Regions from separate parts of the Butyrivibrio fibrisolvens genome, predicted to be linked through region 2. Evidence: riboswitches for the same ligand, from Rfam matches in the RefSeq annotation. Region 2 holds a riboswitch; each other region holds the start of a gene.
What was found. Region 2 has a riboswitch for thiamine pyrophosphate ahead of thiE (thiamine phosphate synthase). Riboswitches for the same ligand answer to the same signal wherever they lie in the genome.

Region 1 (7,978 bases), 1.1 Mb from region 2:
GCCGGCGAGAAACAACTAGAGCTTGACAAGCGTCGTATCGAACACCGCCTTGCAGAACTTAGAAGAGAACTTGAAGCAGTAAGTAAGGAACGATCTACTCAGCGAAACAGACGACTATCATCTTCTGTTCCCAAGGTAGCACTTGTAGGATATACCAATGCCGGCAAATCAACCATCATGAATCATCTCCTTACAGACTATGCGGATGGTAATACTGATGACAAGAAGGTTCTGGAACAGGATATGCTCTTTGCTACCCTTGATACTACTGTAAGAAAGATATCTCCTGCAGGTCACAGGTCATTTCTTCTATCAGATACAGTAGGATTCATAGACGATCTTCCAACAACACTTGTCAAAGCTTTCAGATCAACTCTTGAAGAGATCAAATATGCTGATATTCTACTGGAAGTTATAGACTTCTCTGATCCTGACTATAACAGGCATATGGAAGTCACTGATAAGACACTGTCTGAGATTGGCGCCGGGGATATACCTAAAATATATGTCTTCAACAAATCAGATATAGCTGATGAACAGGGATCTACAATGGTTCAGCTTCCATATGTTCGTGATCACAGAATATATATGGCTGCAAAAAAGGATATCGGAACAGAAGAACTACTGTCCCTTATAGACAAAGTCCTTCTGGAAGGGAGTCAGGAATGCGAACTTATAATTCCATATTCTCAAGGAGCAGTTGTTGCTGCTATCCTCGATGGAAGTGAAGTCCTTACTACTGAATATCTTCCGGAAGGAACCAAAATAAGAGCTAAGCTCAAAAAACAGGATATAAACAAATACGCTGAATATATCAGCAGCACTTCTTAAGTGCACCACATGCCGCCAGCAGGTAATTCTTAAGATCTTCTACAGTATCAAAAGTCTTGTCTGCTCCGGCATTTTTTAATTCAAGATATGTTCCGTAGCCATAGGTTACGCCAAGAGCCATAAGGTCATGATTGACTGCTCCAACCATGTCATAGCATCTGTCACCAACCATTGCTGTCTCATCAGCATTGGCCATAAGCTTTCTAAGAGCCTCTTCTACTACTTCGTTCTTGTCAGTACGGCGACCGTCAAGCTCACTTCCTACGATAACATCAAAATATGATGTAAGCTTAAAGTGATTGAGCACCTTATAGACCATAACTTCAGGCTTACTGGATGCGATAGCTATCTTAAGACCTGCCTCGTGACAAGCTTTGAGCATTTCTTCAACACCTTCATAAGGTTTATTTTCAAATACCCCGATAGGATTATAATATTCTCGAAACTTGGCTACGGCATTAAGCATATGCTGCTCGTCCATACCATATCGCTCCATAAATGTTACATTGAGCGGAGGTCCTACGAAGAACCCAAGTTTAGAAAGATCGGGTTCATCTATTCCCTGGTCTTTAAGCGCATACTGCGCAGCCTTGGTAATGCCAAGACCGGAATCTGTTAATGTGCCATCAAGATCAAATAGTACGTACTTCAGCATGTTTTCGTCTCCCTTTGGATATATGGATTATCATACGTGCGCATTATTAAATGTACGATATAATGACACATTCACGCAATAGCCATTATATTCAAAATGCATAAATAGTTACGGAACTTTTTGTGCATTATTTCGTTTCTTATCAATATGACGTTTGAGGGAAGGTTATGTTCAAAGGATATCTTGAATAAATCCTCTTACTGTGTTAGATTTAATAAGGTTAAGAATTGAATACCTGCTAGGGGAGCTTTGCTGAGAAGAGCCTTTTGTTATACTGATAACATGGCTTGACCCTTATTACTTGAACCGGGTAATACCGGCGTAAGGAAGCATTTCATTATCAACTTTCTGTAAGTGTGACGCACTAATTCTAACGGATCGTTTCCTTGGGCATATTCAAAAAACTAATATTTTATTACATTTTTTCAGCTAATGCTGCAAGGAGGGATATTCAATGTCATTATTCTTCAATGCTGTCACAAGTGATGGCGAAACCACTTATTCATTCACTACCGCAGGCTACGCAGCCCTTATTATCGTGCTGATCGCTGCAGTTGTAGCCGCATGTTTTTTTAAGAACACCAAAGACCAGCACAAATTCAGCACACGCCAGCTTGTAGTATCAGGCATGTGCATAGCACTTGCATTTGTACTTTCTAATGTCAAGATTTTCAAAATGCCACAGGGTGGATCTATAACCCTTCTATCCATGTTTTTTGTATGCTTTGTTGGATATCTGTATGGTCTTAGAAGCGGACTTATGGCAGGACTTGCATACGGTCTTCTGCAGATGATCGTAGACCCTTATATCATAAGCTTCCCTCAGATGCTGTTCGACTATATATTCTCATTCACAGCGCTGGGACTTTCAGGTCTTACAAGCACCAGAAAATACGGATTGTATTCCGGATATTTAATAGGTATAGTAGGCCGTATGGTATTTGCAGTTCTGTCAGGTGTTATCTTCTTCGGAATGTATGCTCCTGAAGGTCAGAATGTATGGGTATATTCATTTGGATATAACGGACTGTATATCATCACAGAAGCAGCTATCACTATCGTAGTGCTCCTCATCCCTGCTGTCAGAAAGGGACTTAATCAGATCAGAGTTGCTGCCAACGAAGCTGATTCCAAGAGAATCGCTGTAAATAAGCTGGCTTCATAATATCACATTGCCAAAATCAGAGGCTGCTTCCTTAAATGTATTTTCAATTTAAGGTAGCAGCCTCTTTCTATAGATCTGAATTTTGTCATAAAAAAGCTTCTCACCAGCCATGGCAGCACCAGCAAATCCGAAGGGACGCTTCCTTGGCTGGTGAGAAGTTTTTATACATCAATCATATGACTACGCTTTCGCTAAGTGCAAAGGAGTACAGGTACCGCTCCCTGACCTTCTTATGGGTCATCCTTTCAAGAGCTCTTGTGTAGTAATCTATCTGGACCTTGTACCTTGATAGAAGTTCAGATGCCTCCTTTACACGATCAGTCTTGTAATCTACAAGCACTATCTCATCTCCTTCTACAAACCATGCATCGATAACACCCTGTATCAGCATGATCTCGCCATCAGGAAGATCTTTAGATACTTCTGTTGCCGGGATTCCCATCATGAACTGACGCTCTCTGTATAGGTCTCCCCTGATAGAAGCCTGCCTGAATCTCTTTCCAAGTTCTGTATCAAGGAATGCCACGATATCTTTGGCATAGATGCTCTTTACTGACGGCTCGTCCATTCTTCCTTCTGACTCTTTACGTTTTAGAAAATCAAGAATGTCCGCTGCAGTAATGTCATCTTTGGCCAGTATCTCATCATCCAGAAGTTCCATAACTCTATGGTAAGCTGTTCCTCTTCCTGCTCCCGACAGCTTATCTTCGTCATCGAAACCTTTGATGAATCTTGGGACATATTCTTCTTCATCTGATCTTATGATCCTGGTATCAGGCTCTAGAGCTTCGGTATAAGCAGCTCTTTTTAGTTCAGATACTGTTGTCTTGGTATATAGCGAAGCATATTCCTTGTGACCATATTCAAAAGCAAAGTTATCTGCAAGTGCCTTGCCAAGATCCTGATCTATATCAAGAGGTGTTATGCCGCCTTCAAGTTTCTCCCTACGTATCACACTATCAACCTGGTCTTTGAGCACCATAGAGTTTAGATCACCGGAATACACAAGTTTTATCTTGGCAGGAGGAGTTATGCCTGCTGCCTCAATTGCGGTATTGCAGTTCTCTGAGTCCGTAACAGCTATCTTGTCATATCCTATAAGGCTTACGTCTACGCCAAGAGCATCTGCGACTTCCTTCATCGCAGGATGTCCTATCATAGAGCGAAGGATAAGGGTCAGATAATCTCCGGCTTTATTCCTTGCAGAATAGGGAAGGAGCTGTTCCTGATCTTTAGGTCCTTTACTAAAAGCCAGATACTGCTCATTTTGTATGAACGTATCCATTTTACCTATCTGGCCTGTTATTATAAGCTTCTCCTTGGCTCTTGTAAGTGCTACATACAAAACTCTTAACTCTTCGCCAAGGCTGTCTTTTTTCATCCTGTCAGCTATCATGATACGCCTTGGAGTTACGGACTTGACTCTTAGATCCAGATCTACTGCATTAAGGCCTATACCTACGTCCTCTTCAAGAAGTACAGGCGCATTGGTATCCTGTTTATTAAAGCCTTTGGAAGTACCTGATACGAATACTACAGGGAATTCCAGACCTTTACTCTTATGAATACTCATGATGCGCACTACATCGGCATTTTCATCTATGACATTGGCTTCGCCAAAATCCACCTCATACTTCTCGAGTTCCTCTATATAACGTATGAAGTTAAAAAGGCCCTTGAAGCTGGTATTTTCAAAAGAGGTTGCTCTTGTAAGCAGCATCTCGATATTGGCACGCCTTCTGATACCTCCCGGCATAGCTGTAACATAGTTAAGATACCCGGTAGAATCTATTATAAATTCAAGAAGTTCATGAACAGGCATATATACAGCCCTGCGCCTTAGGTCTCTTAGAGCATCAAGAAATGCATGAACTCTTATCGCCAGTTCTTTAATCTCATCCGGTACTGTATTTTCTGATCCTGTGTCCTGTCTTTTTTCAGTATCATCTTCACATCCGTCATCTTCGCTAAGCCCTGTATCACATATAAGTCCTGAAAACTTCTCTATATACACAAGATGCTCATAGAACTTATCAGGGATCTCTTCTTCCTTTTTTCTAAGGTCGCCGCATACAAAGGCTTTGATACGGGCAAGATCTTCATCAGTGAATCTTCCGATCGCAGAATGCATCACAGATGCAAGAGGTATATCCTGAAGAGGATTGTCAATAATGCGCAGGTAGTTCAGCAGTGTCGCAACTTCTATCGCTGCAAAATATCCTGTTCTTGACTCAATATATGCAGGTATACCTTCTGACTCTAAAATCTTTCTAAAAGTATCATCCCATCCAAGGGTTGCTCTTAATAGGATCACTATATCGCTATAATGAATACTTCTAAAGCCGCCGTTTCCATCAGATACATAGCCGTCTTTGATCAGTTCTTTGATCCTTCCGGCTATTACCATAGCTTCCTTTTGTCTTGGGTTAAGCTTCTGTCCGGGCCTTATAGGTTCATCTTCAAGTCCCCATATATCAGGCCCATCCTCATCTTCCGGTGCGCTATCTTCACCTGACTCGCTATCAGAGCCAGTACTAGCATCATCATCCTGAAGCAGTATTATCTCCGGAGCAAAAAAATCTTCCTCGCTAGGATCATCAGGATACGAAGCACCTGTTATGAGCATAGCATCCTCGTCATAAGAAACCTTGCCAAGGTCAGCCCCCATTATCCTTCTGAATATATAATTGACAAAATCAAGGACCCTACGCCTACTTCTAAAATTCCTGTGAAGATCTATACGCCTAAGAGACGCTGTATCTGACTTATCGTAAGTCCTGAGCTTATCCATAAAGATCTCAGGTCTTGCAAGACGGAACTTGTAGATACTCTGCTTGACATCACCTACCATAAATCTGTCATAGGTATCTTCGGTACTTCCTGCTATAGCTGATAGTATCAGTTCCTGAACAGAGTTACTGTCCTGGTACTCATCTATCAGGATCTCCCTGTAGAACTCAGCATACTGCATTGCCACATCTGTAGGCTTATTCTTCCTGGTCTCGGGATCATGGTCTATAAGGATATTCAGAGCAAAATGCTCCATATCGCCAAAGTCGATGATATTTTGTTCACGCTTTTTGTCATCAAGAGCCTGTTTAAAATCTATCGCAAGTTCAGATAAGCCTTTAAGAGCGCGTGATGCCAGCATACTTGCAGCGATTATCGTCTCTTTGTCCTGAGCAAAATATTTTTCTTTAAAAGCCTTAATGCTTTTTTTGACATCATCTCTTATCTTTTTGACCATATCTCTTTTATCAGGAGATACGCTGTCATCCTTTTTGCGAGGAAGGGTTGCAAAGGACATAGTATTCAGGGCATTTCGAAGTGATTCATAATCCATACGCTGCGCAGCATTCTGTATCATATCCTTCTCAGATTCAAGAAGCTCTTCATACATATACGGGCCATCCGGCTGATTGCAGATAATTATGCCCCTTTGGATACTAGCAGCAAGCTCGTATAGATCTGTCCTTACAGATTCTATGTACTCTGTGACCCAGTCCTTGGTATCGAAAGTCTCTTCATCTATATCATAGTCATGACTCCTGTCTCTAAGCCAGTCAACCGGCCATGGCATACTAATAGAATAGTGATACAGGCGCAGCAGCTGCTGCTCAAGACCTTTATCCCCTGATCCTTCTGAAAAATACTCAGCTGTATACATAAAATCTTCGTCAGCTTCTTCGTATTTGGCTTCAAGCAGGTCCTTCATAACACTCTCTTCGAGGAGTTTGATCTCACCTTCATCTGCAACCCTGTAGGATGGATCTATACCAATATCATTAAAATTATTCCTTATAATATACTGGCAAAAAGAGTCTATCGTAGTGATCTGCGCATTATGAATAAGTGTCTCCTGCTTCTGAAGATGGGCATCGTCAGGACTTTCAAGGAGCCTTTTGGCTATAGCTGCAGTTATCTTATCCTTCATAGAAGCTGCCGCAGCTCTAGTGAATGTAACCACCAGAAGATGATCTATATCAAGAGGTTCTTTGCCATCCTCCCCATTCGTTATTAGTTGTATTATTCTCTCAACAAGAACAGCTGTCTTACCTGATCCTGCCGCAGCAGATACCAGAATATTACAATTCCTTGCGTCTATGACCGACTGCTGTTCACTTGTAAACTTAACTTCTGCCATGTTGTCCCTCATCTTTGATAAGTGTCATAACTTCATCCTCAGATAACTTAGATAGCTCCCTGAGCTGATATCCGGGCGTTGATACATCAAAACCGCATATAGACCTGAAATTGCAATAGGTGCATGCATTCTTATTGCCAAGACTATAAGGATTGACCTCTATATCTCCGTCCAGGATTCTGCGGCCATACTCCCTTATCTTGTGCCTTACATAGGACGATACCGCCATGTATGAATCATTTTCCATTACCTGCGATGATGCATAGAAAGATCCGTCTTTTTTGAGCTTTACATGCAGGATATCTGATTCCGTAGCGCCTTGTGCTATAGACTTATCAAGAAGATCTATGACCTTCTTGTCAGCATTGATAACACCTGATGCTTTGAGCTCTTTGATGATCTTCTGATTGATCCTCTCAGGATCATTGTCTGTATCCTTGGCATCCACCAGAGGATCTGCCACATGATAGTACAATATCGCAGCAGGTACGACTTCCTTGTCAGGGTTATCGTGACGCTCCATAGCCATAGCCACGTTCATGTAGACTACAAGCTGTAACTGCAGTCCATAATACACAGAAGCTATGTCAAAAGACTTATTGCCTGATTTAAAATCTATGATCTTGATATATATATTGTCATCTTCATCAGTTGCAATATCCATACGGTCTATGCGGCCATGCAGCTGCATCTTCTGCCTGATCCTGGTCTCTTCTTCAGGAGTCAGAGCTATATTGATCTCGTCTATATTACCGGCTTCCTTGAAGTCCAGCTCGAACTTCTCAGGCTTAAAATCTCCTTTTTGCAGCTGATAGCGAAGTGTCTTGACGCTTCTAAGCAGGATACGATACATACGATCAATAGCAGCAACATTACGAGCAGATGAATACAGGACATTCTCGCCATACTCGCCTGTAACTTCCTGTATGACCTCCGACAGGATCTCCTGCCCCTGCTCATCTGTAAACTTGGTCCATTCTATGCCCTTTTCTTCAAGCCTCAAGGAAAAAAGTTCCAGAACGCTGTGGAAGACATTACCAAGGTCTGCATTGTCAAAATCATATTCACTTCTTTCATCAAGCATAAGTCCGTACTTAACAAAATGCTCGTAGCAGCAGGATGCAAATACTTCAAGTCTGCTGACAGAATTCTCAAGATAATTGCCATAAAGAGCAGATGCAAG
Region 2 (7,978 bases):
CGCAGAACTTACCGCACATACTGCAGGTATCACTGTGATCATCTTCAGGAGCGCGGCTGTCTCTTATAGCTTTGGCAGTTTCCGGGTCAAGAGCTTCTAAGAACTGAGCATCCCAGTCGAGCTTACGCCTTGCATCAGCCATCCTGTCATCCTGGTCTCTTGCACCAGGAAGTCCCTTTGCAATATCCGCAGCGTGAGCAGCGATCTTACTTGCAATTATACCCTGACGTACATCATCAACATTAGGAAGAGCAAGGTGCTCAGCAGGAGTTACGTAGCACAGGAAAGCTGCTCCTGATGCTGCAGCGATAGCTCCGCCAATAGCAGCAGTAATGTGATCATAACCAGGAGCGATGTCTGTTACAAGAGGTCCAAGGACATAGAATGGAGCTCCCTTACAGATTGTCTGCTGGACTTTCATGTTGGCTGCAATCTGATCCATAGGAACATGTCCGGGGCCTTCTACCATAACCTGTACATCCTTATCCCAGGCTCTCTGAGTCAGTTCTCCAAGTCTTAGAAGCTCTTCAATCTGGCATCCGTCTGTGGCATCTGCAAGGCATCCCGGTCTGCAGGCATCACCAAGGCTTACAGTTACGTCATGTTCTCTGCAGATATCGAGAATCTCATCATAATATTCATAGAAAGGATTCTCATGTCCTGTCATAGCCATCCAGGCAAATACAAGGCTTCCGCCTCTACTTACGATGTTCATCTTACGACCGCCGTCTCTTATCTGGCTGATGGTCTTACGTGTGATTCCGCAGTGAAGAGTTACAAAGTCTACGCCGTCCTCGGCATGAAGTCTTACAACATCAATGAAATCCTGGGCAGTAAGCTCAGCAAGGTCTCTTTGATAGTGAATCACGCTGTCATATATCGGAACAGTTCCGATCATGGCAGGGCACTTACTGCACAGAAGCTGTCTGAAAGGCTGTGTATTACCATGGCTTGAAAGGTCCATGATGGCTTCTGCGCCAAGATCTACAGCACTCATAACCTTCTCCATCTCGATATCATAGTCCTTACAGTCGCGGCTTACACCAAGGTTGACGTTGATCTTGGTCTTAAGCATACTACCGATTCCGCTTGGCTTAAGGACTTTGTGGGCGGGGTTTGCAGGGATTGCTACCTGGCCTTTGGCAACCAGATCCCTGATATATTCTTCTGTCCTTCCCTCATCTTTTGCAACGATCTTCATTTCGGGAGTTATGATTCCCATGCGTGCTGCTTCCATTTGTGTGTGATACTGTCTGTTCATGAATTCTCCTAATCTATTATGTGTTATATGTTACAGAAATACATATTCGATTTCGAGCAAGCTCGAATCGAAATGACTTTTGACCCTTACGTCATATTTATGAAATTGAAATATTATGTGAACTATTGCTATCTTCTGAATATGAGCGTTCTGATACATTAGCTGTCATATGCCACAAAGGACCTGACCCCTTGCCTAGATTTAGACCTGCAGCGATTGCTTTGCTCAGATAATTCTTAGCTTTTGAAATCGCTATTTCCATAGGATCTCCCTTGGCAAGGTATGATGCAATCGCGCTTGAAAGGGTGCACCCTGTTCCATGAGTATTGGGATTATCAATCCTTGGCGATGTATACCAGAAGTATGAATTATCAGTCTTATACAATACATCAGCAGATGACTCATCACCGCTCATATGACCGCCTTTTACAAGGACGCAGCAGCCAAATGTTTCACCCATTATCCTTGCTGCTGCTAGCATATCTTCTTCGTTAGATATGCTGGATAGTCCTGATAGTATCATTGCTTCAGGGATATTCGGGGTGATAAGATCAGCCTTTGGAAGTAAGAGCTTGCATAGACTATCGATGGCTTTTTCATCGATAAGTCTTGCTCCGCTTGTAGCGACCATGACAGGGTCTACTACGATATTCCGGGCATTATATTCAGAAAGTTTACCAGAGATAACCTTGATAAGCTCGCAGTTAAATGTCATTCCGACCTTGACAGCTTCCGGGTATATATCTGTAAATACCATATCGAGCTGATCAGAGAGGATATCAGGTGTGACCTGCATGATGCTCTTAACACCTGTTGTATTCTGGGCAGTTATCGCTGTTATAGCGCTCATACCGAATACGCCGCAGGCCAGCATTGCCTTAAGATCAGCCTGGATTCCCGCGCCGCCCGATGAATCGCTTCCTGCAATTGTAAGTGCTGTGTGTTTTATCATATTTAACCTCATGTTTTTAACTCTATGTTTTATATCCAGAGTGATTTTTTATGTAAAAGAAATGGAAGAGATATTATGCCTTGGACCTGATAGAATCTGCATCATCAAGTAGAGCTGTAAGTGTATTGATGGCATGGGTCTTGTAAAGGAATGTGATAAGGAGCGCTGCTATAACAGTTCCTCCTACAGTACTTACAAGGAATGGAACGACATAGGTAAATAGAGCAGCTTCTTTTCCCATAACAAGGCTTGCAACAGGGAATGCAATGATGCCTCCAAGTATACCTGTTCCTACAACTTCAGCTATATAAGTAGGAATAAACTTTCTGGATATCTTGTATACAAGACCGCAGCAAAGGGCACCTACCATACTTCCGGGGAATGCAAGAAGTGTTCCTGTTCCAAGAAGGTTCCTGATAAGAGATGTACAAAACGCTACCAGTACCCCGTACCATGGTCCAAGGAACACAGCGCTCAGTACGTTTACCATATGCTGTATGGGGAAGCACTTGGATGCTCCTATGGGAAAAGAAAATGTAGACAGTGATACTGCAAGAGCTACAAACATTGCAGCAACAACAAGTTTTTTAACTTCAGCTTTTTTCATGATAAAAAATCCTCCTTTGCCTTCCGGCTTAAAATATTAGCCTGTTTCTCTATATCTAAAGCACTGAAAATGCCTGATATTATAGCTACTCCCGCTATCCCGCTTCCTGTAAGAAGATCCATATTGGACTCATTGATACCGCCTATGGCTACAATCGGAATCGAAATGTTAGAGGTGATCTCTTTATAGGTTTCAAGACTTGTAAGCGGTTTGGCATCCTTCTTGGTTGAAGAGCCAAAGGCAGCTCCCACTCCCAGATAGTCCGCACCACATGTTTGAGCTATCTTTGCTTCCTCAAGGTTATGGGCTGTTGCACCTATTATGTAATCTTTTCCAAGGATGCTCCTTGCCTTGCTTACAGAAGTGTCGCCCTGTCCGACATGAACTCCTGCAGCCTTTACTTTAAGGGCAACGTCAACATTGTCATTGATGATAAGAGGGATATTGTATTTATCACATACTGATTTTATAGATTCTGCTCTTTTAATATACTCATCATCTGATATATTCTTTTCACGAAGCTGGATTATTGTGGCGCCTCCAAGGATTGCCTTTTCTACGGCTTCTTCCAAAGATTTGCAATATAATGATTCTTTTGAAGCTTTATTACTATTACAAGAGTTATCTTCTAAGGAGGATTCACTGCAAGAATCGTTGTCATTTAAAATCCAGCTTCTATCTGTAATGGCATATAGATTAAGATCACTTTTATCGAATCGGTATCTCCAGGGTTTATCAAGAAGGCTGAGTTCATCAATGAGAGTATTACGATAATTCATCGTGCCTATATTCCTGCTTCCATATACTCTGCGTTCAGCTTTCCTTGCACAGCTTTCATAATCCCTAATGCAGCTTTCTACGCTGTCTATATCAGTTATGTTTCCTTTTCTTCCTGCAGCAAGGTAAGTACCAACAAGGGCAGACATCATACAGCCTGCACCTGTAAACTGCTTTTGGAAAATAGATCCGCCCGGATATTCTTTATAGAAATCGTCTCTTGCAGATACTACAGTTACTGTTTCTCCGGAGATTACAATGATAGCGTCAAGCTTTTTGGATAAAGAGATAACTGCATCCTTACTAAATCCAAGGCCGGCATCTTCAACGCCGCGTGAGATTACTTTATCAGATTGGAGTTTAAAGGGCATTATATTATCAGGTTGTTCTAATCTTCCATCTGTTTGATCAAGTCTTTCATCACAGCTTTTATCAACGATCAAATCACATAGATTCATAATCTCAGTGGCATTACCCCTTATGCAGGTAACATTGATATCATTAAGAAGACGTAAGATATTTTCTTTTCTAAAAGTGGATGCTCCAACTCCAACAGGATCCAGAACAACAGGTATGTTTTTAGTATTGGCGCTTAACCCCGCAAGGCGAAAAGCTTCGTATCTGTCTATAGATGGAGTTCCTGTATTAAGTACAAGAGCATCAGAAGATGAAGTGATTTCGGACACTTCAAGAAGGCTATCCGCGCCTATTGCAGCAGCACCTAATGCAAGTACTGCATTAACGGATATCTCAGCAGTTATATTATTAGTGATAATGTGAATCTGAGGATTGTGTTTTCGTATAAGACTTTTCATATTCATATCGTGGCTGGCTGAATATGTGCTAGATTCCTCATACCTGAGGATAGAAGGAAAGCTTTGTACTATAGATGCTCGCTGTTTTAGCTTACATACAACATTTAGTACTGCTTCATCCATAGAGATACTCTTTATTCAATAAAGAAATCTTATCGAATAAAAAAGCGCCATCTAATTGGATGGCGCTAAGTATTGCTATAGTTACAAGTAGCATGCTACTTGTCGACGATTCCTACGTTGGCATTATCCAAATCAGGTACAGGGTCGTGTTCTTCACACCTCTCAGCCGGTAACCAGCTCCCCTTGTCATGTATTATATTTTATACATAATTTTTTAACGTGCTACTGTAGTGTAGCACTAGTTATGGATTTTAGCAAGGAGCGAATAAGTATATGCACTGCTTATATCTTTCAGCTTTTTTCTTCCTATTAAGTATTATTCCTGTTTGTCCTGCAATACATCATCTTCCAAAAACAAAAATCTCCAATTATAAGCGTTTTTTCTTTTTCCCTGTGTCTTTTTTCGGATTTCCGAACTTTCATAAAGTTTAAGCTGATTAGTTGTATATTCTATATATGCCAAACGAAAGGGGGAAAACTTAATGAAAGTGAAAACAAATTCTTCTGTTATAAGATCATTTGAAGCTCTCAAGAACATCATTTGTGGTTTTGGTTGCTAAATGGAAAGTTGCAAGTTCAATAGCTAATATTACGGTTATTGAACTTGCTATTTCTTGATGGAGGTATACTATGAATTTAAAAAAGTGTTTATATAAGAATAATAGAATCACATACAGCATATATGTATTATTAGTAGTGATAGATAGTCTATTATCACTCGTAATAGCTGCACTTTTAAAGAATATTATTGATGTAGCATCATCTAGTAGTTTATCATCTTTTAAATTAGTTGTATTTAGATGCTCATTGCTTATAGCATTTATAGGTCTTATATCTATTTCTTTGTATTATTTTGAGGCTTTGGTTGTTAAAAGATCTTTAACAACTTACAAAGATACTCTTTATAAAGAACTAATAAAAAAAGCTCCCAGAACTTTTTATAACGAAAAAACCAGCACATATCTATCCGGAATGACTAACGATGTTGCTGTAATCGAGAACAATTACATAAAAGGGACTGCTTCATTAGTTGCTAATATAGTACTCTTCTTCGGAGCGTTGGGGCTCATGTTATATTACAGTCCATTATTATCAATCGTTACTATTGTATTTCTTGCTATTCCTTTATTACTATCGTCTATCTTAGGAAACAGATTATCAGAACAAGAAAAAGCCGTGTCTTTAGAAAACTCAAACTTCATGGCTTTTATTCAGGATCTGTTAAATGGATTTAGTGTCATTAAAAGCTTTCAGGCAGAACACGAAGTTACAGGTTTATTTTGCGATAGGGATCGTAAATTAGAGAGAATTAAATTTAATAAGAATTGTGAGATTGGTAGAATTCAGACGGTTCTTTCATTAGGAGGTACTCTTCCACAATTGGGGGTTCTTATATTTGGTGCATATTTTATCTTACGTGGAAACAATTTAACTGTAGGTATTCTTGTTAGTTTTACAAGTTTACTTGGTAATTTTATGAAACCTATAATGAGTGTTCCACAGCTTTTGTCTACACGTAAAGCAGCCTCTTCACTAATTGATAAAATGGAAAAAGAACTTCAAAATAATTTACTTGCTTCTGGAGAAGTATTAAAGGAGTTCCCTGATGCCATTAGCCTAAATAATGTATCTTTTGGATATGAAGACAATACCATTTTGAATAATATCAATCTTAAACTCAATAATGGCGAATCATACGCTATAGTTGGTGAATCAGGAAGTGGAAAAACCACTTTGGTTAGTTTGATTGCCGGGATGATGGATAATTATAGTGGTGAAATACTATATGACGACACAGACCTAAAGAATTATAATTTAGATTCTATTTCTGAACAAGTTTCCATCATTCAACAAAATGTATTTATCTTTGATGGAACCATCCTTGATAATATCACTCTTTTTAAAAAATTCGATAAGGATTTAATAGATTGGGCAATAGACCAGTCCGGATTAAGATCAATTGTAAATGAAAAAGGAATTAATTATCATTGTGGAGCTTGCGGGTGTAACCTTTCAGGTGGAGAGCGTCAGCGTATATCAATTGCCCGGAGTATATTAAAGCAAAGTAAGCTCTTTGTTGCTGATGAAGCCACTGCAGCACTTGACAATCAAACATCTCATGATGTAATGACCGCAATTCTTAATATAAAGGATTCAACAAAACTAATTATAACGCATAAATTGGATGAGAAGTTGCTAACTAAGTTTGATCATATCCTTGTCATTAAGAATGGTTCCATATTTGAGCAAGGAACCTTTGATGAACTGATGAGTAAGAAAGAATATTTCTATTCTCTTTATAACGTATCGTAGATAGGTAATGTTGGTAATTGGGGTATTGGCGAAAGAAATGGCAATTAGAAATCTGATTGCCATTTTTCTGCTATTTCGGAGGATAAAATAACTTCAACCGCTGATAATATTGCTTCCTTTTTAGATATAGCCAAGTCATCATTAGTAAAAAGACAGTTCCAGATACTTCTTAGATACTTTAATCTTGCTGTTTGATATGCAAAATAAAATGGCATAGCGCTTTTCTCTAATAATTCTATAAGCTTGTTAGAATCATTCTTATCTTTACGTTTTAATAAAATAGTTATCATTTCTAATATGGTATCGACTCCGACTCTATCATAACCATTACGAAGGGGAGAATGTAGCTGTTTATGTATTTCTTTGGCCAATAGATAAATGCTTTCATTATTCAATTTATTAACTATTAAACCTAATTGAGCAATATCAAACATAGTCCATACTTCAATTGAAAAAAAGTAATCTCTAAGCGATTCGACAAGATTTTCCGAAGCCGTCCAGCCAAAGACATCTTCTCCTAAGACTTCACAACTGGTTGCTAACATCCAATATTGATAATTGCCTGATTTATGATACTTTTCCCATATTGAGGCGATGCACTCACGAAACTGTTCTTCATCTTTTGTGGCTAATGCCTTCTGAATCTTATGATCAAGAGCAATTATTTTTATATTATTCTCTTGCATATCAAGAATTTCGTCATAATTCAAACACATTTCAGAAGCCAACGATAATAAAACATCGGTAGATAATGAAGATTTACCATTCTCAAAGGCTGATATACTTGCTTTTGAACCCGCTATTTCGCTTAGCTGCTGTATAGTTAATTTTCTTTGTTTGCGTATTTTTTTAAATTTCTCACCTATATCCATAAATAATCTCATGTCGCGAGTAAGACGAGTGACTGATAGTCCGATATTGGTGGAGCTCGCGACACCAATTCGTGTTTGAAAATAAAGCATTTTCAAACTTACTCCCTATATTGGTCGGGATAAAGAAATGACGGCTCTATAGACTTATTCAGCTCAAATAATAAGTCAATACAGCCGCCCTTTGTCTCATTATATTAATTCTTATCTTTCAGGAAACTTCTCCGGTTCCGGATATGTTACGCCGAAAGTATCAACTGT
Region 3 (7,978 bases), 1.9 Mb from region 2:
CCTATGGTATTTATTTTGCAGAAATATTTATATCAAACACCTTCAATCACTATGACAATATGGATATTATTCTGGCCCTCAACATTCCGTGCGCTTTTGCTGTTATGTTTGCACAGATAATACTGACACTTATCACCTTCGATCACTATCTTGCAATTAAGCAGATGGAGAAAGAGAACGTAACAGACGAACTTACTCAGGTAGGCAACAGGGCTTTGCTTGAAGAAATCGTTGATAATAGCAGTGTTAAGATACAATCTCCTGCGGCCCTCATAATGCTTGATATTGACCATTTTAAGAACGTCAATGACACAAACGGCCATATAGTAGGTGATAATGTTCTTAAATATCTTGCGGACTATGTCACGAAATCTGTCAGAAAAGATGATTACGTTATCAGATACGGCGGAGAAGAATTTCTTGTTATTCTTAATAACTGCACAATTAATGAAGGAACTAAAACCATCAACAAGATCAGAAAAGGAATCAGCAAGGACCCTAAAAGTCCTGTTCCTATCACCATCTCAGCCGGCATTGCAGAATATACAGGCGATTACAACAAGGCTTTAAAACTGGCGGATGAGGCATTATATGAAGCTAAGAACAGCGGACGCAATAAAGTAGTGGTTCATGCATAAAAAGGGGTAGAGGCTGTATTTCTATGTACGCGGATACAGGATGTATCTAGTACATGCCCAGAAATACATGGATGTATTTCTATGTACGTTTTTCCTTGCGGCATATGCTTTAATGCTTTAAAATGCTATATAAAAGTTTTAAAAATATGTTGGAGAATTAATCATGGAAAAGAAAAGAAGTCATTTTTCAGGAAAAATAGGATTTGTCCTTGCGGCAGCAGGTGCCAGCGTAGGACTTGGTAATATATGGAGATTCCCATACCTTGCCGCTAAGTATGGTGGTGGAGCTTTCCTTCTTGTATACATCATACTTGCATTTGTATTTGGATACACAATGATCGTATCCGAAACTGTTATTGGACGTATTTCTAAAAGAAGTCCAATTGGCGCATTTCAGGCTTTTTCAGACAAGAAGATCTATCACTTCGGAGGCTGGATCAATGCCATAATACCGATGCTTATAGTACCTTACTACTCTACTATAGGCGGCTGGGTTCTTAATTATCTGTTTCAGTATATAACTGGCAATACAGAAGGCGTTGCCCAGGATTCATACTTTGGTTCTTTTATCTCAGATGGATTTCAGACTGAGCTTTGGTTTATCGTCTTTTCTTTTTGTGCACTTTTAGTAGTATTCCTTGGAGTGCGTAATGGAATCGAACGAGTGTCCAAATTTATGATGCCTATTCTTGTAGTATTATCTCTCATAATCGCAATATACTCTATGACAAGACCTGGCGCTATAGAAGGTATCAAGTACTTCCTTATACCAAACTTCTCAAACTTCTCATGGATGACAGTTGTAGCTGCTATGGGCCAGATGTTCTACTCTCTTTCTATCGCCATGGGTATCCTTATTACCTTCGGTTCATATATGAAAGATGATGTACATATAGAAGAAGCTACAGTCAATGTAGAGATATTCGATACAGGCATTGCTATAATGGCCGGTCTTATGATCATCCCTGCAGTATTTGCATTCTCAGGCGGAGATGCTACTTCGCTCGGAGCAGGACCTAGTCTTATGTTCATAACACTTCCCAAAGTATTTGCCGGAATGGGTATGACAAGACTTATGGGTATCATCTTCTTTGTACTTGTATTCTTTGCAGCTCTAACAAGTGCTATAGCTCTTTCAGAAAGTGCTATTTCTACATTCGAAGATGAGCTTAACTGGAGCCGTCATGGTGCTACAATCTTTATGGCACTTATCATGATAGTATTCGGATCACTTTCTTCACTTGGTTATGGACCTCTTTCAGGTGTAACTATACTTGGAATGCAGTTCCTTGACTTTTTTGATTTCCTTACAAACTCAGTCATGATGCCGATTGCAGCAATTTTCATATGTCTGTATATAATCAGGGTTATCGGCTTCCATGCTGTCGAGCATGAAATGACTAAAGAAGGTGGTACATTTAAACGTAAGGCTGTGTATAAATTCATGATCAAGTACCTTTGCATAGCATTTCTTTTGATCATTCTTATCAGCTCAATACTTCAGGTATTTGGAATCATAAAGATCTGAACATAGTATAAACGCTTAGTTCTTTTTATCATTGTCATAGGTAAAAAGAACTAAGCGTTTTTTATATCTGCAAAACACATTATGAAAAAGCAGGCTACGACAGGAAGCTTTAATTACAGCTTTTTGCTCTTTCCTCTTATTTCAAGATCTCGCCTTGCATATACCCGCTCATCATACAGCCTCCTGCTGCGCCGCAGCTTATGATCTCAGGCATCTTAGAAGGTGTTATCCCGCCAATTGCATATACTGGTATATGAACATGTTCACATAAATTCTTGAGAAAATCAGTCCCCCGCCCCGGAATACCTTTTTTGCAATCAGTATCGTATATGTGTCCTGCTATAATATAGGTGCAGCCAAGTCGTATGGCTTTAGCTGCATCTTCCGTGCTATGACAGGAAGCTCCGAGGATCTTTATCTTTTGTCTGTCAGCTCCAGAGACCTTTTCAAGAGCGCTTAAAGGCATATGAAGACCTTTGTTATTGGCTATGGCAAGCTCAGGATGATTGTGATAGATAAGCGGAACTCCATACATATTGCAGATAGGTTCTACCATGATAGCAAGCTTTTCATATTCAGATTCACTTAGATCTTTTTCCCTAAGTATTATGGCCTTTGGCTTTGACCTTGCTACATTCTCTATCCTGTTAAGAAAAGGTTCCTGGCAGAGCTTTCTGTTTGTTATGCATATCAAAGGCTGCGTCAATTGTTCGTTTTTCATGTGAGTTTTCATACATACAGATAGTCATTTAATACAGGCTGCAATCCTTCGTCTGAGATATCCGTATACATATGATCAAGGCTTCTTGAGTCATTTATCTCGAACTGCTCATCTCCCTTGGCATCTCCAGATTCTTTTCCCGTATACTTACTTTCGTGATCGCCAATTCCTGTAGATACGCCTGCAGACACCTTGGTTGCAGCGATCTTGACTATACCATTTCTAAAGGTACTGCTCTCTCTTGATGAAACTGTGATACCTACATAAGGAAGGAATATCCTGTATGCACAGATTATCTGGCATAGCTGCTTTTCATGAACGTCCATGGGATTTATCTTATCATTATTGATGATGGGACGAAGTCTTGGACATGACAGAGACATCTCTGCATATGGATACTTTCGCTGTAGGTAGTACAGATGCAGCGCAGTTGCAAGAGCATCCTTACGAAAGTCAGAAAGCCCCAGTAGTGCTGAGAAGGCAACACCTCTCATGCCGCCTCTTAAAGCTCTCTCCTGAGCATTGAATCTATAAGGCCAGACTCTCTTATGTCCCATGAGATGAAGCGATTCATATACATCTGTATCGTAAGTCTCCTGGAATACCGTCACATAGTCAGCTCCGCACTCATGCAGATATTTGTACTCATCTGTATTTAATGGATATACTTCAAGCCCTACATTCTTAAAATACTTTCTGGCAAGCTTGCAGGCTTCTCCAATATAGTGAACATCGCTGACACTGCGGCTTTCGCCGGTAAGGAGCAGGATTTCTTCCATGCCGCTTTGTGCTATAACCTTCATCTCATGCTCGATCTGCTCAGTGTTAAGGCACATTCTGTGTATATGGTTGTAACAGTTGAAGCCGCAATATACACAGTAGTTCTCGCAATAATTGGCGATATATAATGGCGTGAAAATATATACAGTATTGCCAAAATGTTTGCCTGTTTCATTCCTTGCCTTTATAGCCATCTCTTCAAGGAATGGCTCTGCAGCAGGTGACAATAGCGCTTTGAAATCTTCAATAGTGCAGGTATCATGGTCAAGAGCATTTCTTACATCCCTTGCAGTATACTTGTTATAGTCATAAGAATTAAAGGCCTTTAGTACTAAGTCTTGTATATCAGAAGTAATTTTCTCCATACCATCCATATACTCCATATGGTTAGTACGCACAGAGGGATCTGTTTCAAGCCTGTGTTTTTTCTCAAGAGCCTCTTTACTAAGAGTTTTGTTGTCTATAAAGAAGTTGTTCATCATGCGCCTCTTTCTTCCTGGTTAAGGAAACCTGTCAGAGGATCAGAAGCACTGGCGCCTCTTTCAAGTACTCTTCCAAGGCCTGCAAGATATGCCATACGACCGGCTTCTATACCCAGTTTGAAAGCACTTGCCATTCTTGGAAGGTCTCTTGAAGTAGCAAGCGCTGTATTGGCCATAACTGCAGCGCAGCCAAGTTCCATAGCTTCACAGGCCTGGGACGGCGCACCTATTCCGGCATCAACGATTATAGGAAGATCTATCTCATCTACAAGGATCTTGATGAACTCTTTGGTCACAAGTCCCTTATTAGAGCCAATCGGAGCGGCAAGAGGCATAACAGCAGCTGCTCCGGCGCTTACCAGATCTCTTGCAACGTTTAGATCCGGATACATGTAAGGCAGAACTACAAAGCCCTCTTTAGCAAGTGTCTCAGTAGCCTTGATTGTTTCATAATTGTCCGGAAGCAGATATTTTGTATCCTTCATGATCTCTATTTTGACGAAATTGCCGCATCCAAGCTCTCTGGCTATTCTTGCTATGCGAATAGCTTCATCTGCATTCCTTGCTCCGCTTGTATTTGGAAGCAGTGTTACATTCTCAGGGATATAGTCAAGGATATTCTCATGTTCTTTGGTGTTGGCTCTCCTTACCGCAAGTGTTACGATCTGGGCGCCTGCATCCCTTACAGCTGCCTGGATCAGCTTCATGGAATACTTGCCGGAACCTAGTATGAATCGTGAATTAAATGTTACTCCGCCAAGGACAAAAGGGTCATTATTATTTATAGCATTATTAGTATTCATAGCCTTCTCCTGTTTTTGTCAGTTTTTTATATAGATTTGTGCATTAGTTATTGGCAGCAGCTTTTTTATGTATCAGAAGTTGTATTATCTTGTGAGCCTGATGAGCTGCGCAGACCATAACTCTTGATGGAAGAAGCGAGTCGGCTTCACCTACATCTGTATGGAAATCTCCACACAGATAGAAGTGCTCTGATATCTGTCTTGTTATGATATCATTGGCATCTCCTGTACCTGCCATGCCTGATGCAGCCACAAGATCAGTATCAGGGAACACTTCCAGAACTGTACCTACAAGCATGGCTTTCTGCTCAGCATTATCAAAGGCTTCACATATCACGTCAGCGTCAGTAAGCAGATCTTTGATCCTGTCCGGACTTATCTTCTCATCATGAAGTTCAACTCTTGTAAGAGGAGCTATCTCAGCAAGATTATCAGAAAGCGCCCATGCCTTCTTCATGTCAAGCTGACTTGTCTTATAGAACTGTCTGTGAAGATTTGTAATATTAACTGTATCAAAATCTGTTAGTATAAGCCTTCCAACACCTGCTCTTGACAGCATCATCGCTATGTTAGAGCCGAGTCCTCCGAGGCCGCATATAGCAACTGTAGACCCTGCAAGCGCATCAACAACTTCTTTACTCTCTTTTTCTTCCTGAGCTTTTCTTAGCTCATAACCAAATGCTATTTGTGATTCATTATTAACGATCATATTAACCTCATTCCATGTAAAAACTACGACTCAGCCACCACCAACAAAGCTGACAACTTCTACAACATCACCACTTTTTAAAATTGTCTTTTCATAAGCGGCCTTAGGGACTATCTGCCCATTTAACTCAGTAACTACTCGTGTAAGTGCATAACCTTTTTGACTTAACATAGTTAGTACATCAAGGCCGTCCAGCTGGCAGTTTTCACCATTTACAGTAACCATAATCTCTCCTCCTGTTTTTGTATAAAAGTGATTGGGAATAGTGCAACGATCTTTGCTCAAAAAGACTTAGACATATGGATGATCATCGTTAATTGATCCGATTTAATGGAAAAATAAAAGCTACCGAAATCAATCGGTAGCTTTTATGGTCTATTTATCGAGTAATCATAAGCAATACTAATTATAATAAATTGCTCTCCCATAGTTATAAGCCATAATACATGACTAAATGGGCATCCCTACGTTGGCATTATCCAAATCAGGTTCTCGGTCGAAGGTCTTACCTTCCTCTCAGCCTTTTACAAAAGCTCCCGTCTGTTCAATTGTCAGAATAACTATACTACTAGAATATAAATAATACAAGTAAAAATGTAAAAATAATGTGGATAAGCTATAGTAATATGAGCAGGCATTATATAGCAACATACTTAAGGATATCATCAAATATCGAGTCAACATATTGATCTATCTGCTTCTCTTCGCTGCTAACAACGATATCGTCTATGATAGTACCTGTTTCTGCATCGCTTAGTACATACAGAACTTCATTGGCTCTGCAATATGCTTTATAGATCTTTGCAATCTGATCCTCAACAACGGCTCTTTCTTCTTCACGAAGCTCACAGGCTGACTCCCAGTCTTTTAACTTGATCCTGTGTTCATTGCCATCAAAAGCATAAGAACAAGGATAGAGTCCTGTAAGTATCACAGCCTTGAACTCAAGACCGGCGATTGCATCTATAGGTGCTACTACAACGCCCTTATTATTACTGATTGTAACGCCCATACCATCTTCTTTTTCCTGTGTGATGGCATATGGGATATTATTTTCATCAAGCATCATTTTGACCCAGTGCTGGATGTAATATCTAAGACCTTTATTATCTTTATTGGGATATAGGATTGCTATGTCTGAATAATCCAGTTTGTAAGTTGCAGCAATCTCTTTTACAGCTTTTACAGTTTCTTTCACGATATTGTTTCTTTTTATACCGGTTACAACATTAAGTGCTACATCATCGTTTACTGCTTCTTTGAAAAGTTCTATATAATCTTCTTTATTAAACTCAAGTGGCCATATTTTTACTGACATGATTATCCCCCTTGTAATTGCGAATTTATTTTGATCATCTGTTTATATTTTTCCAGGAAAAAGAACTAATACCTATCAGCTCTATAGGATCATGAAGGGCACTTGATCGTCATATTTACATGACTTTTGCCCTGTCACTTACAAAGTATATACGTAAAGCACCTATTGTAAACCGATTTTGGACAGAACGTCATTTTGGCCCGACGAAAAGCATTTTTGTTATGTAGTCAAACTTCTCACTTGGCCGGTGCCATGTCCGAAAAATTCCTCCAAGGCAGGCGAAAAATTTGAGTTATAAATATAAAGAAGCGGCTTACGGATTATGTCGAAAGCCACTTCTTCATAGATTTAATAATTTTTAGTTTTATATCTGAGCTTAAGTCTTATTGCAGTGCATACAGCGTATTTTCCTCAAAATTAAGGAACACTTCGTCTCCGACATTGTATATCTTCTTGTTGCGAGGGTTGTACTCCTGAATCTTGATAAGAGATCCGCCTATCTCAACATGATAATCCTGATAAGCTCCCATGAAGCAGGAATACCTGACAATACCTTTGATAACGCCATTATCTCCAAGTACTGCGCCTTCAGGTCTTAGAACGACATCGCAGTTTGAGCCGGGCGCTATATCAGATGTAGCACATGCAACTTCTGCCCCGTCTATAACTACCACGTCCTTACTTTTTACAGTGCCATTCAGGAAATTGGCTTCACCAATAAAGTCAGCAACAAATCTGCTGTTTGGATAATAATATGCCTCCTTTGGCGTTGATACCTGCTCTACGATTCCGCTATTCATGATGATGACCTTATCTGAGATGGCCATGGCTTCTGACTGGTCATGTGTTACATATATGGCTGTGATCCCGGATTTTTGCTGTATCCTTCTGATCTCTGTTCTCATGGATACTCTGAGCTTGGCATCAAGATTTGATAAGGGCTCATCGAATAGCAATACTCCAGGTTCTATTACAAGAGCTCTTGCAAGAGCGACTCTT

Region 1: another riboswitch for thiamine pyrophosphate. It lies ahead of thiT (energy-coupled thiamine transporter ThiT); the one in region 2 lies ahead of thiE (thiamine phosphate synthase).
Region 3: another riboswitch for thiamine pyrophosphate. It lies ahead of thiS (sulfur carrier protein ThiS); the one in region 2 lies ahead of thiE (thiamine phosphate synthase).

The regions. Positions count from the first base shown of each region.
Region 1 is NZ_CP065800.1:3,939,077-3,947,054, forward strand. Features, by position in the region: gene hflX (GTPase HflX) at 1-831, shown strand, start outside; gene I7804_RS16535 (HAD hydrolase-like protein) at 815-1,486, opposite strand; TPP riboswitch at 1,717-1,831, shown strand; gene thiT (energy-coupled thiamine transporter ThiT) at 1,941-2,651, shown strand; gene addA (helicase-exonuclease AddAB subunit AddA) at 2,824-6,795, opposite strand; gene I7804_RS16550 (PD-(D/E)XK nuclease family protein) at 6,782-7,978, opposite strand, start outside.
Region 2 is NZ_CP065800.1:901,473-909,450, reverse strand. Features, by position in the region: gene thiC (phosphomethylpyrimidine synthase ThiC) at 1-1,261, opposite strand, end outside; gene thiD (bifunctional hydroxymethylpyrimidine kinase/phosphomethylpyrimidine kinase) at 1,359-2,213, opposite strand; gene thiW (energy coupling factor transporter S component ThiW) at 2,287-2,820, opposite strand; gene thiE (thiamine phosphate synthase) at 2,817-4,418, opposite strand; TPP riboswitch at 4,627-4,729, opposite strand; gene I7804_RS03665 (ABC transporter ATP-binding protein) at 5,166-6,848, shown strand; gene I7804_RS03660 (helix-turn-helix domain-containing protein) at 6,893-7,732, opposite strand; gene I7804_RS03655 (peptidylprolyl isomerase) at 7,922-7,978, opposite strand, start outside.
Region 3 is NZ_CP065800.1:2,789,430-2,797,407, reverse strand. Features, by position in the region: gene I7804_RS11565 (GGDEF domain-containing protein) at 1-638, shown strand, start outside; gene I7804_RS11560 (sodium-dependent transporter) at 802-2,166, shown strand; gene I7804_RS11555 (thiamine phosphate synthase) at 2,303-2,887, opposite strand; gene thiH (2-iminoacetate synthase ThiH) at 2,896-4,149, opposite strand; gene I7804_RS11545 (thiazole synthase) at 4,146-4,952, opposite strand; gene thiF (thiamine biosynthesis protein ThiF) at 4,996-5,661, opposite strand; gene thiS (sulfur carrier protein ThiS) at 5,692-5,886, opposite strand; TPP riboswitch at 6,106-6,212, opposite strand; gene I7804_RS11530 (hypothetical protein) at 6,299-6,979, opposite strand; gene I7804_RS11525 (ABC transporter ATP-binding protein) at 7,363-7,978, opposite strand, start outside.